4 regions of the Streptomyces platensis genome follow, and region 1 is predicted to be linked to each of the others. Evidence: riboswitches for the same ligand, from Rfam matches in the RefSeq annotation. Region 1 holds a riboswitch; each other region holds the start of a gene.

Region 1 (3,898 bases):
TCCCGCGGCGGGCCTCGTAGTAGTCGGCGGTGGATTCGGGGATCCAGATGTCGGGCTGGGGTCCGGGCCGGTAGAGGGGGTCGATGCCCTTGTCGTCCGGCCCGTCCTTGCCGGTGCCGTGGGCCTCGCCCTGCCAGCGGCCGGCGGCGGCGAAGCCCTGGTCGACCTGGTCCTTGGCGGCGGAGTAGACGGTGATCTGGGCGCGCCGGCAGCCGTCGGGGAGGTCGCCCTCACCGCTGAGGGGCCGGGTGTTGGCGGCGGACATCTCGTAGTCGAAGGCCGCCTGGCGCAGCGCGGGTTCGGCCTCGGGGGTGGTGAGCAGCCGCAGTTCGAGGGCGGGCGGGCAGGCTACGGCCGCGCCCGGGAGGTTCAGCAGGACGATGCCCGCGGTGGCCGGTACGGCGATGATCGCCAGCACCATCAGGATCCGGAACCAGTGCCGGAAGGAGGTGTTCAGCCGGCGCCGTAAGCGGATCCGCAGCGGGGTGGGCGGCCGGATCCCGGGGGTGGCGAAGGACAGGATGACGTCGTCGACGGTGTTCTGCTTGGCCGAGCGGGGCTCCCAGACGTCGCCCATCGGGGTCCGCTCGCCGGCCAGTTGGGCCCGCAGCTCCCGGACGAGGTCCTCGAAGGTGACGAACCGCTTGCCGGGGATGCCCTGTTCCAGGATCTGCCGCAGGGCGCGGGTGAAGACACTGCCGCCGGTGGGCTCCTCGCCGCTGAAGATCCGGCGGTTGGGCTGTGCGGCCATCAGCAGCGAGGTGGGGGTGCGGCAGGCGTGGAAGGCCTCCCCGGCGTTGCCGGCGTAACAGCACTCCAGGACGATCACGATCCGGTCGGCCCGCGCGTTGTCCAGGTAGGACAGCACCGTGTCCTGCCAGGAGACGGTTTTGTGCCGCCGTTCCGAGGCACCGACCATGAGCTGGAGATTGCCGCCGTCCCGCCCCACCCGGCCGTGGCCGGAGAAGTACACCAGCAGCAGCCCGCGGGCCTCCTGGGTGACGGCGTCCAGGGCCTGTTCGACCTCCCAGGGCTCCTGGGGCCGGCAGATGACGACCTCGCCCTTGGTGAAGAGGTCGGTGCCGGGGGCCAGCAGGACGCGTTCGAGTTCCCCGGGGTTGTCCCGCACCGCGGGCAGCGGCCGCAGATGCCGGTAGTCGTCGACGCAGATCAGCAGCGCCCGGTTGACCTTGCCCCGTGCGTCGTATTCGGACATCCGGCTCAGTCCCCGGCGGTGCTGGTGCCCCCGCTCGCCGGGCTGCCGGGATCGGGGCGTTCGGGGGCCGCGGCGCCCGGTCCCGGCTCGCCCAGTGCGCGCAGTTCGCCGTCCCCGCCGCCGACCGCCACGGCGGGCCGTTCGCCGGTGTCGCGTTCCTCCCTGCGGCGGCGCAGCCACTCGCGCAGGGCGATACCCATGCTCTTGGTGATCTCGGCGGCGACCGCGCCGACCACGACCAGGATCAGGTCGTCGACGCCGATGGCCATGTCGCCGGGGCCGTCGTCGCGCTCCCCCGCCGGCCTCAGTTCCCACTCGTGCGACCGCCGGTTCAGCCAGGGCTCGCGCTCCAGCCACGCCTTGAGGTCCTCGACGTCCTGCTCAGGATTGTTCGTGCCCGTGATCCTGATACGGATCTCATGTCGGTCAGCGCGCTGCGGCATCCCCCGGCCCCCTTCCGGCGGCCCCTTCGCCGCCGTGCACCAGATAGTGACGCGGGATCAGGTGTGCGGGCAACCGTCCGTGACCCCTCAGCCACGCTGTGGCGTGCACCACAGCGCCTGCCACAGGGCAGCGTCGCAGGTCAAGGGTGAGTTGACGGCGTTCGCGGGGCGTGGTGGACTGCCGGAGCCAATCGGCGACAGCAGAGGAAGTCCGGTGCGAATCCGGCGCGGTCCCGCCACTGTCACCGGGGAGCGTTCCTCCAGCGAAGGCCACGGTCCGCCTCGCATACGTCGGATGACGTACGCGGGACTGGAAGGCCGGAGGACACGCCGATCCGGGAGCCAGGAGACTCTGGTCGCCGTCACGTCGAGCCAGGGCGCGGACCCTGAGTGAGGACATACCGCCATGCCCGGCCGCCCCTTGAGATCTCCACTGCCCGCTGCCGCAGGGCTCCTTCGGGCCCGGGCGGGACGTCACGGACGCGCCCGCACGGCGGTCTGACCCGATGCGCGGCGAACACGCGGGATATGTGTACGGCGCGGCCCTCGGCTTTCTCGGCGACCTGATCGCGGCGGATCCGCGGCGCGGCCATCCGGTGGCCGCGTTCGGCCGGGCCGCGGGTGCCGTCGAGCGCCGGCTGTGGCGCGACCACCGCGGTTACGGGGCGGCTCATGCCGTGCTGTGTGCGGGCGGGGCCGCCGCCGGTGCCGCGCTGCTGCAGCGCGCCGTGCGGGGCGGCGCTCCCGCTGCTCCGCTGTCGCTCCGTGGTGGCGCCGGGATCGCGCTGACCGCGGCGACGGTCTGGGCCGTGCTGGGCGGCACCTCGCTGGGCCGGGAGGCGCGGGCCGTCGGCGGGGCGCTGACGGCGGGTGATCTGGACGTGGCACGGGAGCGGCTGCCGCATCTGTGCGGGCGCGATCCGCAGGCGCTGGACGGGCCGCAGATGGCCCGTGCGGTGGTGGAGTCCGTCGCCGAGAACACCTCCGACGCGGTGGTCGGCGCCCTGGTATGGGGCGCGTTGGGCGGAGTGCCCGGCCTGGTGGCGTTCCGCGCGGTGAACACCCTGGACGCGATGGTGGGGCACAAGTCGCCGCGCTACCGCCGTTTCGGCTGGGCCGCGGCCCGGCTCGACGATCTCGCCGGCTGGCCCGGCTCCCGGCTGACCGCCGCGCTGACCGTGCTCGCGGGCCCCGACCGGCGCGGTGCGCTGCGGGCCTGGCGGGCGGACGGCGGTGCGCATCCGAGCCCCAACGCGGGCCCGGTGGAGGCGTCGTTCGCGGGTGCGCTGGGCGTACGGCTGGGCGGCAGGCTGGCGTACGGCGGGCGGGTGGAGGACCGTCCGGTGCTCAACGGCGCGGCGCCGCCGGTGGCGGTGCCGGACATCGAACGGGCGGTGCGGCTCTCCCGCAGGGTGAACGTGCTGGCACTGGTGACGACGGTGGCGGCGCGGGCGGCGGTCGGCGCTGCGCGGGCGGCGGCGGCTCGGAGAGCGGCGGCTCGGGGAGCGGTGACTGCGGCGGCTCGGGGGGCCGGGGGGCGCGGGCGGGTGGCGGGCTCGGTCCGCGGGCGTGAGGCGGGGCCGGTATGAGGCCGTCCGTTTTTTCCCCGCCGCCCACCCCCCTTCGGGGGGTGGGCGGGTGTAGTGACCCGGAGCGGGTGGGCGGGTGTAGTGACCCGAAGCGCAGGAGGAGGACCCGGTGAACGGGCGGTTGAAGGCAGCCGGCGGGGTGGTCGGCGGTGGCCTGTTGGTGGCCGGGACGACGTCCGACGCCGGTAAGAGCGTGGTGACGGCCGGGATCTGCCGCTGGCTGGTCCGGCAGGGCGTCCGGGTGGCGCCCTTCAAGGCACAGAACATGTCGCTGAATTCGTTCGTCACGCGCGAGGGCGCGGAGATCGGACGGGCCCAGGCGATGCAGGCCGCCGCGGCGCGGGTGGAGCCGACCGCGCTGATGAACCCCGTCCTGCTCAAGCCGGGCAGTGACCGCAGCAGCCAGGTGGTGCTGCTGGGGAAGCCGGTGGGCGAGCTCAGCGCCCGGGGGTACTTCGGGGGGACGTCCCCAGGGGAGGCGCAGTACGCGGGCCGCCGGGAGCAGTTGCTCGGGACGGTGACCGACTGCCTCCAGGAGCTGCGGCGTACCCATGACGCGGTGATCTGTGAGGGCGCCGGCAGTCCCGCCGAGATCAATCTGCGGCGTACCGACATCGTGAACATGGGCCTCGCACGGGCCGCCCGTATCC
Region 2 (3,898 bases), 610 kb from region 1:
TCATTGAGGGGGATGTCGGTGAAGCGGGCGACACGGACGCCGATGGGGACGTCAAGGGAGATGCCGAAGGACATGAGGGGGCTGCGGTGAGGGATACCGAAGGGGAGGGCGCCGGGGGGCCGGCGACCACCGAAGATCTGCTGTACGACGTCATCCGACGCCTGTGGCCCCTGCACCGCACGGTCGTCCGCGCGGTGGAGCGCGAGCTCGCCGACACGGGCATGACCGCCGGCGAACACGCACTGCTGGACGCCCTGCGCACCGAAGGGCCGCGCACCGTCCCGCAGTTGGCGCGTTCGATGGGGCTCGACCGCCAGCCGGTGCAGCGCTGGGTGAACCACGCCGCGGAGCTGGGCCTGGTCGTCACGGCCCCGAACCCCGCCCACCGCCGCTCGCCCCTGATCCGGCTCACGGGCGACGGCACGGCGGCGATACGCGGGGTCCAGCAGTTCGAGGCGACGGAGCTGCGGCAGCGGCTTGCCGACCTGCCCGCCGAGGACGTCCGCACCGCGCTGCACGTACTCGACCGACTCGGCGAGGAATTCCGGCACCTGGCGAACGGCTCGCGCGTTCAACGGGAGGAAACCGACAGTCAGGGCAGTCGGGACAGTCGTGGCAGTGAAGGCAGTAACGGCAGCAACCGTCGTCACGGCAGCGCTGAAGGCCACGACGACAGACCCGCCCCGCCCCCTCTCATGCACAAAGGACGGTCAGGAGAATGACGCGGAGAATCACCGCCTGGTCCGAGATCGACAACGGCATCGTGCCGATCGACGAGGGCGAGCTGTTCTACGAGACGGCCGGCTCGGGCCCCGCGGTGGTGCTGCTGCACGGCGGCATGCTCGACCAGCACATGTGGGACGAGCAGTTCACCTGGCTGGTCAACTCCGGCCTGCGCGCGATCCGTTACGACGCCCGCGGCCATGGCCTGTCCTCCACCGTGACCGGCGACTTCGCCCACCACGACGACCTGTGTGCCCTGCTCGACGCACTCGATGTCCCCAGCGCCGTCCTCGTCGGTCTTTCCCACGGTGCACGGGTCGCGCTGGACGCCGCCCTCGCCCACCCCGGCCGGGTGACGGCCCTCGCGCTCGCCTCCCCGGGAATCAGCGGCCGGGCCTTCACCGACCCCTTCGTCCTGGCGCACATCAAGGAGCAGGTGGCCGCGATCGGCGCACCGGACGGCGCGGAGCGGTATGTCGAACACTTCCTGCGGATATGGGTGGACGGGCCGCATCGTGAGCCGTCCGCGGTGCACCCGGGATTCCGCGAACGGATGCGCGCCTCGGCCGAGGCCAATGTGGAGGTCCATGCCGACGGCATGGGCGCCGGTATGCCCCTCGAAGTCGGCGCCGCCGACCGCCTCGGGGAGATCCGGGTGCCGACGGTCGTGTTCGACGGCGACCTCGACAGCCGGGACATCTCCACCAATGCCCATGCGATAGCCCTGACCGTCCCGGGCGCCCGAAGGGTCCGAATACCGGGTGCGGCCCATATGGTCAACCTGGAGAACACCCCGCTCTTCGACCACGAACTGCACGCGTTCCTCTCGTCGCTGGACTACTGACCCACTGCGACCGGCCCCCTGTGCCCGGCCCCGCCTGTGACCGGTCCACCGCGGGCCGCGCCCGCGCAGATGGCGGAAAACCCCCACACACCTCGCGCCACGGGGGTGGCGGCTAGAGTGGCCGGGCCGTGGTGTTCGGGAAGCCGGTGACGGACCTTGTGGTCCCAGCCCGGAGCGGCCCTCGCCACTGTGATCGGGGAGTTTCCACCCCTTCCGCGGGCGCCTGGCGCGCCCGCGGCGCCACTGACCGCAGCCCGCGGCCGGGAAGGCGGGGGCGGACGCGGGCACCCGTAAGCCAGGAGACCGGCCACGGCATCTCACGAACTGATCCACGAGGTGCTGGAGCGTGACCGCCCGGATGGCCCTGTCCACCGATACCCCGAACTCCCCTGCCCCCGCCACGTTCCGCTGGCGCCGGCAGGACACCGTCCGTACCGCGGGTCTGATGGCCGTCATAGCCGGGCTGCATGTCGTGGCCTTCGGCGTGCTCTTCCTGCTCGTGGTACCGAACCACTACGCCGTCGGAAGCCAGGTCTTCGGCGTCGGGCTCGGCGTCACCGCGTACACCCTCGGTATGCGGCATGCCTTCGACGCCGACCACATCGCCGCGATCGACAACACCACCCGCAAGCTGATGGCCGACGGCAAGCGGCCGGTGTCGGTCGGCTTCTGGTTCGCCCTCGGCCACTCCAGCGTGGTCGTGGCGATGGCGGCCCTGGTGGCCGGTGGCGCCCAGCTCGCCGGCACACTGCTCAACGACGAGTCCCGTACGCACCAGATCCTGGGCACCGTCGGCACCACGGTCTCGGGCACCTTCCTCTACCTCATCGCCGCCCTCAACCTCATCGCGCTGGCCGGGATCTGGCGGGTCTTCCGAGGGATGCGCGACGGCCACTACGACGAGGCCGAGCTGGAGCAGCGTCTCGACGCGCGCGGCTTCATGAACCGCTTCCTGGGACGGTTCACCCGCTCCATCTCCCGTCCCGGCCAGATGTTCCCGCTCGGCTTCCTCTTCGGGCTCGGCTTCGACACCGCGACCGAGGTGACCCTGATGGTGATGGCGGGCAGCGGTGCCGCGGCGGGTCTGCCCTGGTACGCGATCCTGTGTCTGCCGCTGCTGTTCGCCGCCGGAATGAGCCTGTTCGACACCCTGGACGGCACCTTCATGAACTTCGCCTACCAGTGGGCATTCGCCAACCCGGTGCGCAAGGTCTACTACAACCTCACCATCACCGGTCTGTCGATCGCCGTCGCCTTCTTCATCGGCACCATCGAGCTGGTCACCGTGCTGCACGACAAGCTCGGCCTCAACGACGCGCTGACCGGCTGGATTTCCGGCCTCGACCTCGACAATGTCGGCTTCATCATCGTCGGCCTGTTCGTGGTGGTGTGGGCCGCGGCGCTGGCGTACTGGCGACTGGCCGGCGTCGAAAAGCGCTGGGCGGAGCGCGCCGGACGAGCCGAGCCGCCGGAGCAGGCCGCGCCGGGAACGTGAGGAACGGCGGCCCGGCGCCTGCTCGCGCGCCGCGCCTCAGGTCGCCGAGCCCGCCGCGGCGCCCGTCTCCCGGTCCGGCCCCCACTGCTCCAGCGCCGCCGCCAGATCGAGCGGCAGCAACCGGTCCGGCTGGTCCGGGCCCGGCCAGTCCTCCCGCGGGACCCGCCACATCACCTCGAACTCGTTGCCGTCCGGGTCCTTGGCGTACAGCGACTTGGCGACGAGGTGATCGGTCGATCCCACCAGGGCGCCGCGCTCGACGAGCCGGGTGCGGGCCGCGACGAGTTCGCGGAGCGTGCCGACCTCCCAGGCCAGGTGATACAGCCCGACCCGCCCGGCCTCGGGCCCCGGCGCATCAGGCGCCACCGCGAAGAGCCCCAGATCGTGATCGTTGAGCGAGCCGGGAGCGCTGAGGAACGCCGCCCGCCCCGGTATCTCGACATCCACCGTCAGCCCGAGGGCCTCGGTGTAGAACGCCACTGACCGTGTCACATCGCGGACGTTGAGCACCGCGTGGTTCAGACGTCGTACGGACATGGAACCTGTTCTCCGATCTCCCGGCCGCGACACCGCCGTGGCGCCGCCGCCCTCCCCTACTTCTGCTCTACCTCGCTCACCCCGCCGCTGCCCAGGGCCTGCCGGCCGGTATCCGGTCGGCAGACGTCCCGTCCATGGCGCACCTCCGGCGCACACGAGGCAAGGCGGCCGTCTCCGGAGGTTCGCCCCGGCATCACTTCCGTACCAGCAGCACCCCGCCCGCCAGCACCACACCCAGCACCAGCGCGATCACGCCGCGGACCGTCCGATGGGAGCGCAGAACCGGCAGCAGACGGTCG
Region 3 (3,898 bases), 4.7 Mb from region 1:
GGCGTCGGGTCAGCGGATCTCGCTCGCCGTACGGCGGTAGGTGGAGCGCCGGTCCTCGATCTCGGCCCAGCGGTCGCCGTAGACGTTCTCGATGATGCCCGGCTGCCGCAGGAAGTCGTGCGGGAAGCCCAGCGGCACCGCGCTGGTCCGGTCGAGCCGGTCCAGCGCGTCGGCGTCCAGGGTGACATCGACGGCGCCGAGATTGTCGCGCAGCTGGCTCTCCTTGGTGGCGGCGACGATCGGAATGATGTTGCCGGGCCGGCTGCGCAGCCATGCCAGGGCCACCTGCGCGGGGCTCCAGCCGCCCTGCTCGGCGACCTCCAGCACCGCGGTGAGGGTCTCCTCCTCGCGGTGGTCCGGGGTGCCGCCGTCGTCCACGGCGGCCAGCCGGCCGGTCTCCCCGCGGCGGTACTTGCCGGTGAGCTTGCCGGCCGCGAGCGGCGCCCAGGCCAGCACGGCCAGATCGAAGGCACGGGCCTGCGGCAGCAGTTCCCGCTCCGGCGTCCGCTCCAGCAGGTTGTAGCGCAGCTGTGAGCCCGCGAACGCGGTCCAGCCGCGCAGCTCGGCAAGGGTGTTGGCCTGCGCGATCTCCCAGGCGGGCCAGTCGGACACGCCGATGTAGAGGACCTTGCCCGAGCGCACCAGGTCATCGAGCGCCCGCATGACCTCCTCCACCGGCGTGAAGTTGTCCCGGGCGTGCACCCACAGCACATCGAGATGGTCGGTCCGCAGCCGGTCCAGGCTCGCCTCCACCGACCGGACCAGGTTCTTACGGTGGTTGCCCGCCGCGTTCACATCGCCCTTGTGGGTCGCACAGGTGTATTTGCTCGCCAGAACGAAGCGGTCCCGGCGGCCTTCCAGCAGCTCACCGAGGATCCGCTCGGAGGTGCCGCCGGTGTAGTTGTTCGCGGTGTCGATGAAGTTGCCGCCCGCGTCCGCGTAGGCGTCCAGGATCCGGCCGCTGGTGTCCTTGGCGCCGCCCGGGCCCCCGTCGTCGCCCATGGTCATGGCGCCCAGACTCAGCTCACTCACCCGCAGACCGGTCCTGCCGAACAGTGTGTAGCGCACGAGGTTCCCTTCGTTCAGCGACAGCCGTTCAGCGACAGCTGTAGGTCGTACGCCCACGCTAGGAGCTGGAGTGCACTCCAGGGCAAGCCACGGCACCGCGGGCGGGGGCGCGTGGTGGCCCCGGCGGTGGCCCATGTCACCTGCGGGAGGTCCGGTCGCGGTGTCCGATCCGGGCGGCAGCGCCTAGGGTGGCCGGTGCAACTGGTTCGCCCTGCCCGCCAGGCAGGCGCGTCGCAAGAGGGAACCCGGTGGAATTCCGGGACTGCCCCGCAGCGGTGAGTGGGAACGACCGCCGTCATACGCACTGGGCCCGGCCGGGTCTGGGAAGCGACGGCCAGTAGATGTCCGCCTTCGGCGGATGTGCCCGCGAGTCCGAAGACCTGCCAGTGCCCCCGCGCGACCGGTGCGCGGGGTGATCTCGGTGACCTCGAGGGCGGGTCGGCGGACACTCAGGCGGGCACGGCCGGCGGCAGAGCGCCGGGCCCCGCCGGGTTTGCCGTCCCTTCGCGCCCTCGACCCGTCCCGTGGTCCATGGAGACAGACTCGCGAAGGAGAGTTCCGTGACCAGCAGGTCCGCAGCCGCGGCAGCACGAGCGACCGTGCACGGCTACCCCCGTCAGGGGCCGAACCGTGAACTGAAGAAGGCCATCGAGGGCTACTGGAAGGGCCGCGTCGACGCCGACGCGCTCCGCGCCACCGCCGCCGATCTCCGCCGCGGCAATTGGCAGCAGCTCGCCGCGGCCGGCGTCCATGAGGTGCCGACCGGCGACTTCTCGTACTACGACCACGTCCTGGACACCAGCGTGATGGTCGGCGCGATCCCGGCGCGGCACCGCGCCGCGGTGGCTGTCGACGGGCTGGACGGCTATTTCGCCATGGCCCGCGGCACCCAGGACGTGGCGCCACTGGAAATGACCAAGTGGTTTGACACCAACTACCACTATCTCGTACCGGAGTTGGGGCCGGACACGGTCTTCGCCGCGGACTCCTCCGAGCAGGTCGCCCAGCTGACGGAGGCACGGGGCCTCGGGCTCGCCGCCCGGCCGGTCCTCGTCGGGCCGGTCACCTACCTCCTGCTGGCCAAGCCCGCACCCGGCGTCGCGGCCGGCTTCGATCCGCTGACACTGCTCGACCGGCTGCTGCCCGTCTACGCCGAGGTGCTCGCCGATCTGCGGGCGGCCGGCGCCCGCTGGGTGCAGCTGGACGAGCCGGCACTGGTCCAGGACCGCTCCCCCGCCGCGCTGAACGCCGCGGCCCGCGCCTACCGGGACCTCGGTACGCTCACCGACCGCCCGCAACTGCTGGTCGCCTCGTACTTCGACCGGCTGGGCGAGGCACTGCCGGTGCTGGCCAAGGCACCCGTCGAGGGCCTGGCCCTGGACTTCACCGGGCCCGCGGCCGGCAACCTCCAGGATCTCGCGGCGGTCGGCGGGCTGCCCGGCAAGCGGCTGGTCGCCGGTGTCGTCAACGGCCGCAATGTGTGGATCAACCACTACGAGCAGTCGCTGGCGACCCTGGGCACACTGCTCGGGCTGGCCGAGCAGGTCGATGTGTCGTCCTCCTGCTCGCTGCTGCACGTCCCACTGGACACCGGGGCCGAGCGGGACATCGACCCGCAGATCGTCCGCTGGCTGGCCTTCGCCCGGCAGAAGACCACGGAGATCGTGACACTGGCGCGCGGTCTGGCCCGGGGCACCGGCGCCATCGCGGCCGAACTCGCCGCCAACCGCGCGGACCTGGCCTCCCGGGCGGGCTCGACGCTCACCCATGACCCGGCGGTGCGCGCCCGCGCCGCGGCCGTCACCGACGCCGACGGCCGCCGTTCCCAGCCGTACGCCGAGCGGTCCGCCGCCCAGCGTGCGCACCTCCGGCTGCCGCTGCTGCCGACCACCACGATCGGCTCGTTCCCGCAGACCGCCGGACTGCGCACGGCGCGGGCCGATCTGCGGGCCGGACGGCTGGACACCGAGGGGTACGAGGAGCGGATCTCGGCGGAGATCCGTGAGGTGCTCGCCTTCCAGGAGAAGGCCGGGATCGACGTCCTGGTGCACGGCGAACCGGAACGCAACGACATGGTCCAGTACTTCGCCGAGCAGCTGACCGGCTACCTCGCCACCCAGCACGGCTGGGTGCAGTCCTATGGGACCCGCTATGTCCGGCCGCCGATCCTGGCCGGGGACATCTCCCGTCCCGAGCCGATGACGGTGCGCTGGACCCGCTATGCCCAGTCGCTGACCGAGCGGCCGGTCAAGGGCATGCTCACCGGCCCGGTCACCATGCTCGCCTGGTCCTTCGTCCGCGACGACCAGCCGCTGGGCGACACCGCCCGCCAGGTGGCGCTCGCGCTGCGCGACGAGGTGAACGCCCTGGAGGCGGCGGGCACCTCGGTCATCCAGGTCGATGAGCCCGCCCTGCGCGAGACGCTGCCGCTGCGCGCGGCCGGCCACGCCGCGTACCTGGCCTGGGCCACCGAGGCGTTCCGCCTCACCACCGGCGGGGTCCGTCCGGACACCCAGATCCACACCCATATGTGCTACGCGGAGTTCGGTGACATCCTCCGGGCCATCGAGGACCTCGACGCCGATGTCATCAGCCTGGAGGCGGCCCGCTCCCATATGCAGGTCGCCTCGGAGCTCGCCACGGCCGGCTATCCGCGCGAGGTGGGACCCGGGGTCTATGACATCCACTCGCCGCGCGTCCCGGACGTGACCGCGGCAACGGCCTTGCTGCGCAAGGGACTTGCCGCGATTCCCGCCGAACGGCTGTGGGTCAACCCGGACTGCGGTCTGAAGACCCGCGGCTGGCCCGAGGTGCGGGAGGCCGTGGAGAA
Region 4 (3,898 bases), 550 kb from region 1:
TAGCGCAGCGGCCGGGCGACCGCCGCCAGCGCCTCGCCCGCCGAGGCGTCCTCCGGCACCTGCGCACACTCCGTCCTGGCCTTCGGCGGCCGCTCGCCGCCGGGCGCGTCCGCCGCGGTGCCGAAGTCCAGCACGATGCCGATCCGCTTGCGGCCGTCCTTGGCCGGGGTGTCGCGGCAGATCGCGTCGAAGTCGGCGGCCGGGCGCGGCTTACCGGCCCCGGCGGAGTCCGCGCCGACGGTGAAGCGGAAGCCCTCGACCGCGCCGTCGGCCGGCCGCTGGGTGGCCGGCCCCTCGGTGGCATACGCCCAGGAGCCGCCCTTGCCGTCCCAGAACGACCAGTAGCGGTACTCCTGCGCCTGCGCGGGCCCGGCTGCCAGGCCGGTGACCGTACCGGCCAGCAGCACGGCGCCGGCGATCCTGGTACGCCGCATCAGAGCTGATTCTTCTTACGGCTGCTCAGCAGGAACCCGATACCGGCGCCGATGGCGAGGCCGACGCCGATGACCCACCACACCCCGATGCCGCCACCGTCCGCGGCGTCGTCGGCGTCCCTGGTGTCCTTCTGCGCCGCGGCGGCCGGCTTGGGGCCGGTGGCGTTGAGCGCGGCCACCAGGTCGGTGCCGCCGAAGGAGCGCGGGTCGGTGCCGGTGGCGTGCGCGGCCAGCACCAGCTGGGCGTACGCGGCGGGCCCGTTCTGCTTGGCCCAGTCCGTGGCGTTCTTTTCCAGCCACTTCAGCGGCTTCGCGGCAGCGGCACCGTGCCCGCCGGCCGCCAGCGCCACGACAGCGTCGGCGGTGTTGCCGACATCGGGCTGCTTCTCGGCGCCCGGCATCGCGGAGAGCAGATGCTGCCCGTTCTTGTCGAGCTGCGCGACGAGGTAGGCGCCACCGCCCGCCGCGGCCCGCTCCGGATCGTCCTTCTTCGCGTCCCCGCCGTCCTTGCAGCTCAGTGGCTTCACCGGGGTGTCCGACCGCTGGTCCGCGGGCGCCACGACAAAGCCCTTGCCGAGCGCTCCGGTCGCGGCCGCCGCGGTGGCGTCGGCGTTCGGGGCGGCACCCTTGAGCTGGAAGGTGAACGCGCCGCGCTCGCCCTCCTTCGCGTCACAGCCCAGCTGGAAGGTGAGCAGCCCGTCGTACGGGGTCTTGCCGCCCTTCTTCGAGGTCACCGACTGCGGCTTCTCGCCCGCCGCCGCGAGTGCGCCGATGACCACGGACGTGGAGTTGGCGTCGCTGGGCGAACCGGGCATCGAGCTCCAGCCGCCGTCGTCGTTCTGCACCGACTTCAGCCAGCCCACGGCCTTCTTCACGGTGTCGCTGTGCCCGCCGAGCGCGGCCAGCGCCTGCACCGCGGCGGCCGTCTGGTTGGTGTCCCGCATGGTCTTGGCGTCACAGGGCTTGCCGGGCTCGGCGCGGAAGGCGGTGAACGCGCCGTCGGCGCACTGCTGCCCGACCAGCCAGCGCACACCGGACGCGGCCGGCCGCACCCCCACCGTGTCCTGCGCCAGCAGCGCGAGCGACTGCCGCCACACCCCGTCGTACTGCGGATCCTTGGTGCCGTACAGGCCGTCCGGCAGCTTCTTGGGGGACGCGGACGCGTCGGCGGCGTCGGCGTACGCGGCGGGGGCAGCGGCCGCGCCCAGCACCGCCACGGCCGCCAGCGCCGTGGCGGCGCGGCGCGCCAGGAAGGCGACGGGGTGCGTCAGGGGGGCCTGGTGAGCCATGGAAGCCATGGGGGCCATCGGGTCGGTGCCTCTCGGGTCGGGTCGCGGCGATGGACGCAGCCGCGCTCGGCCGACCGCCCGCGCGACGATCCCCTTGGATCGCGGACGCGGTGGCACCGGGCTCAGCTCCGTATACCTCGACGGTGCCGCGCACCGGCCGTCCCTGTGGCGGACGGTTCCGGTGGCGGGAGCCTTGGTCGTGCCCCCTCGGGTGCTCCGGCTCGTACGGCCGTCCTTCCGGCCAGTCGGCGCGGTACGGGCGGGCCGTCCTCACGGTTGCGGGTCAGCGCCGGATTTCCACCGGCTTCCCCCGATCGGGTACGGATGAAGTTGTCCCGCACACCTTAACCGGCACCCGACGGGCGCTCGCTCGCACGTACGAGCCGACAAAATCCGGCACGAGCCGGGCGGAGCGGCGCGCGAGCCGCGCACGGGGCGGGCGCCCCGGCGCCGGGCACGGGCGGGATCCAGGCACGGGCGGGACGGACGGGAGCCTCGTACCGGCGGGACGGATGGGATCCGGGCACGAGCGGACCGGAAGCCGGTCACCGAACCGGCTGCCCACCGGCCGACCGTGCCCCGACCGTGCCCCCGACCGCGCCCCGGACTCCCCTCCCGCCCGCGGCCCCCGGCACACAGCGGCAACAAGCCGGACCAACCGGGACAGCGGCAACGCGAGAAGGCCGCCCCCTCACACCGCCTGATACCGCACCGGATCCGACCCCGGCACCCACTCCGCACGCCCCTGCTTCACCAGACGGCGCAGATGGGCCTCGGCCTCCGAGACAGCGATATTGCGGGAGCCGTAAGGGATCTGCTCCCACGGGCGGTTCCACTCCATGGCCATGGCGAGCTGCCAGACGGTGCGCGGTTCCTGGAGCAGGGTTTTGAGCTGGGCCAGCCGCTCTTCGTGGTGGGCGATGAGATCGCGCACCCGGCCGCCGGCGTCGGTGAAGGCGTGCTGGTGGGCGGGCAGTACCTCGGCGGGGGCGAGCCGGGCGACGCGTTCGAGGGAGTCGAGATAGTCGCCCAAGGGGTCGGCGTCCTCCCCGGAGCTCTCCATGCCGTGCGGGCCGGGCGGACTCCCCTCCGCGTCCGGGGCCTCGTACAGGCCGATGTGCGGGGTGATGCCGGGCAGGAGGTGGTCGCCGGAGAACAGCCGGCCGAAGCCGGGCGTCCGCGCCGAGGGGTGCTCCTCCTCCAGGTGGAGGCACACATGGCCGGGGGTGTGGCCGGGCGTCCAGATGGCGCGTACCCGGCGTCCCGGCAGGTCGAGAAGTTCGCCGGGGTCGATGCCGCGGTCCGGCAGCGCGGCCTGCCGACCGGGCAGTTTCCGGCCGTTCCCTGTGGCGCGGGCCTTCCGCAGGGGCGCCAGATGGTCGTCCGGTGCGCCCGCCGCCGTGAGCTTGGCGAGCAGGTAATCGAGCCACTGGCCCGGTTCGGCCGCGCGGGTGCGGCGGACCACCGCGGTGTCGGCGGCGTGCATCGCGATCCAGGCGCCGGAGGCCTCCCGGACCTTGGCGGACAGACCGTGGTGGTCGGGGTGGTGATGGGTGATCAGGACGCCGTGCAGGTCGGTGAGGGCGAACCCGCAGGCGGTGACGCCGGCGACGAGGGTGTCCCAGGAATCCGGGTCGTCCCAGCCGGTGTCGATGAGCACCGGCCCGCGGTCGGTCTCCAGGAGGTGGACGAGGGTGTGGCCGAGGGGGTTGTCCGGGATGGGAACGGCGATGCTCCACACCCCGCCCTTGTGGTCGGTCACCTGCGCGGTCATCCCGGTCCCCTCTCGGTGTGGCATACACCCGGTACCCGGCCTCACTATAACTAGAACTGGTTTCAAAGCGGCTTGAAGTATCCGGTCCGGCAGGGCGAGTTGGGATTCGGTCGGTGTCGTGGACTCCTCCAAGTAGAACTGGTATCAGTTCCTGAAGTGAGTGGCCTGATGCCTCGTCAGCAACCGCGCCCGAGGCACCTCGGCAACAGCAGCGAGCCGGCAACGACAGCGAACCGGCAACGACAGCGAACCGGCAGGGACCGCCGGACAGGCGGCCGACCCGCAGGAGGCGGCAGCGATGAGCGACCTCGTCGAGCACGGAAAGCTCTACATAGGCGGTGAGTGGGTCGATCCGGCCGGCCGGGACACGATCGAGGTCGTCTCGCCGCACACCGAACAGG

What was found. Region 1 has a riboswitch for cobalamin ahead of CP981_RS09305 (cobalamin biosynthesis protein). Riboswitches for the same ligand answer to the same signal wherever they lie in the genome.
Region 2: linked by a shared signal. The riboswitch ahead of nicT (Nickel transporter NicT) and the one ahead of CP981_RS09305 (cobalamin biosynthesis protein) in region 1 are both predicted to bind cobalamin.
Region 3: linked by a shared signal. The riboswitch ahead of metE (5-methyltetrahydropteroyltriglutamate--homocysteine S-methyltransferase) and the one ahead of CP981_RS09305 (cobalamin biosynthesis protein) in region 1 are both predicted to bind cobalamin.
Region 4: linked by a shared signal. The riboswitch ahead of CP981_RS11755 (SCO2321 family membrane protein) and the one ahead of CP981_RS09305 (cobalamin biosynthesis protein) in region 1 are both predicted to bind cobalamin.

What each region holds. Positions count from the first base shown of each region.
Region 1 is NZ_CP023691.1:2,144,220-2,148,117, forward strand. Features, by position in the region: gene CP981_RS09295 (caspase family protein) at 1-1,216, opposite strand, end outside; gene CP981_RS09300 (hypothetical protein) at 1,222-1,659, opposite strand; cobalamin riboswitch at 1,863-2,012, shown strand; gene CP981_RS09305 (cobalamin biosynthesis protein) at 2,166-3,248, shown strand; gene CP981_RS09310 (cobyric acid synthase) at 3,358-3,898, shown strand, end outside.
Region 2 is NZ_CP023691.1:2,755,345-2,759,242, forward strand. Features, by position in the region: gene CP981_RS12020 (MarR family winged helix-turn-helix transcriptional regulator) at 87-722, shown strand; gene CP981_RS12025 (alpha/beta fold hydrolase) at 719-1,567, shown strand; cobalamin riboswitch at 1,680-1,893, shown strand; partial or broken gene nicT (Nickel transporter NicT) at 1,904-3,062, shown strand; gene CP981_RS12035 (VOC family protein) at 3,099-3,599, opposite strand; gene CP981_RS12040 (DoxX family protein) at 3,793-3,898, opposite strand, start outside.
Region 3 is NZ_CP023691.1:6,878,327-6,882,224, reverse strand. Features, by position in the region: gene CP981_RS30365 (aldo/keto reductase) at 10-1,068, opposite strand; cobalamin riboswitch at 1,269-1,456, shown strand; gene metE (5-methyltetrahydropteroyltriglutamate--homocysteine S-methyltransferase) at 1,629-3,898, shown strand, end outside.
Region 4 is NZ_CP023691.1:2,698,342-2,702,239, reverse strand. Features, by position in the region: gene CP981_RS11760 (SCO2322 family protein) at 1-434, opposite strand, end outside; gene CP981_RS11755 (SCO2321 family membrane protein) at 434-1,741, opposite strand; cobalamin riboswitch at 1,965-2,085, opposite strand; gene CP981_RS11750 (Strvi_7410 family MBL fold metallo-hydrolase) at 2,415-3,497, opposite strand; gene CP981_RS11745 (aldehyde dehydrogenase) at 3,796-3,898, shown strand, end outside.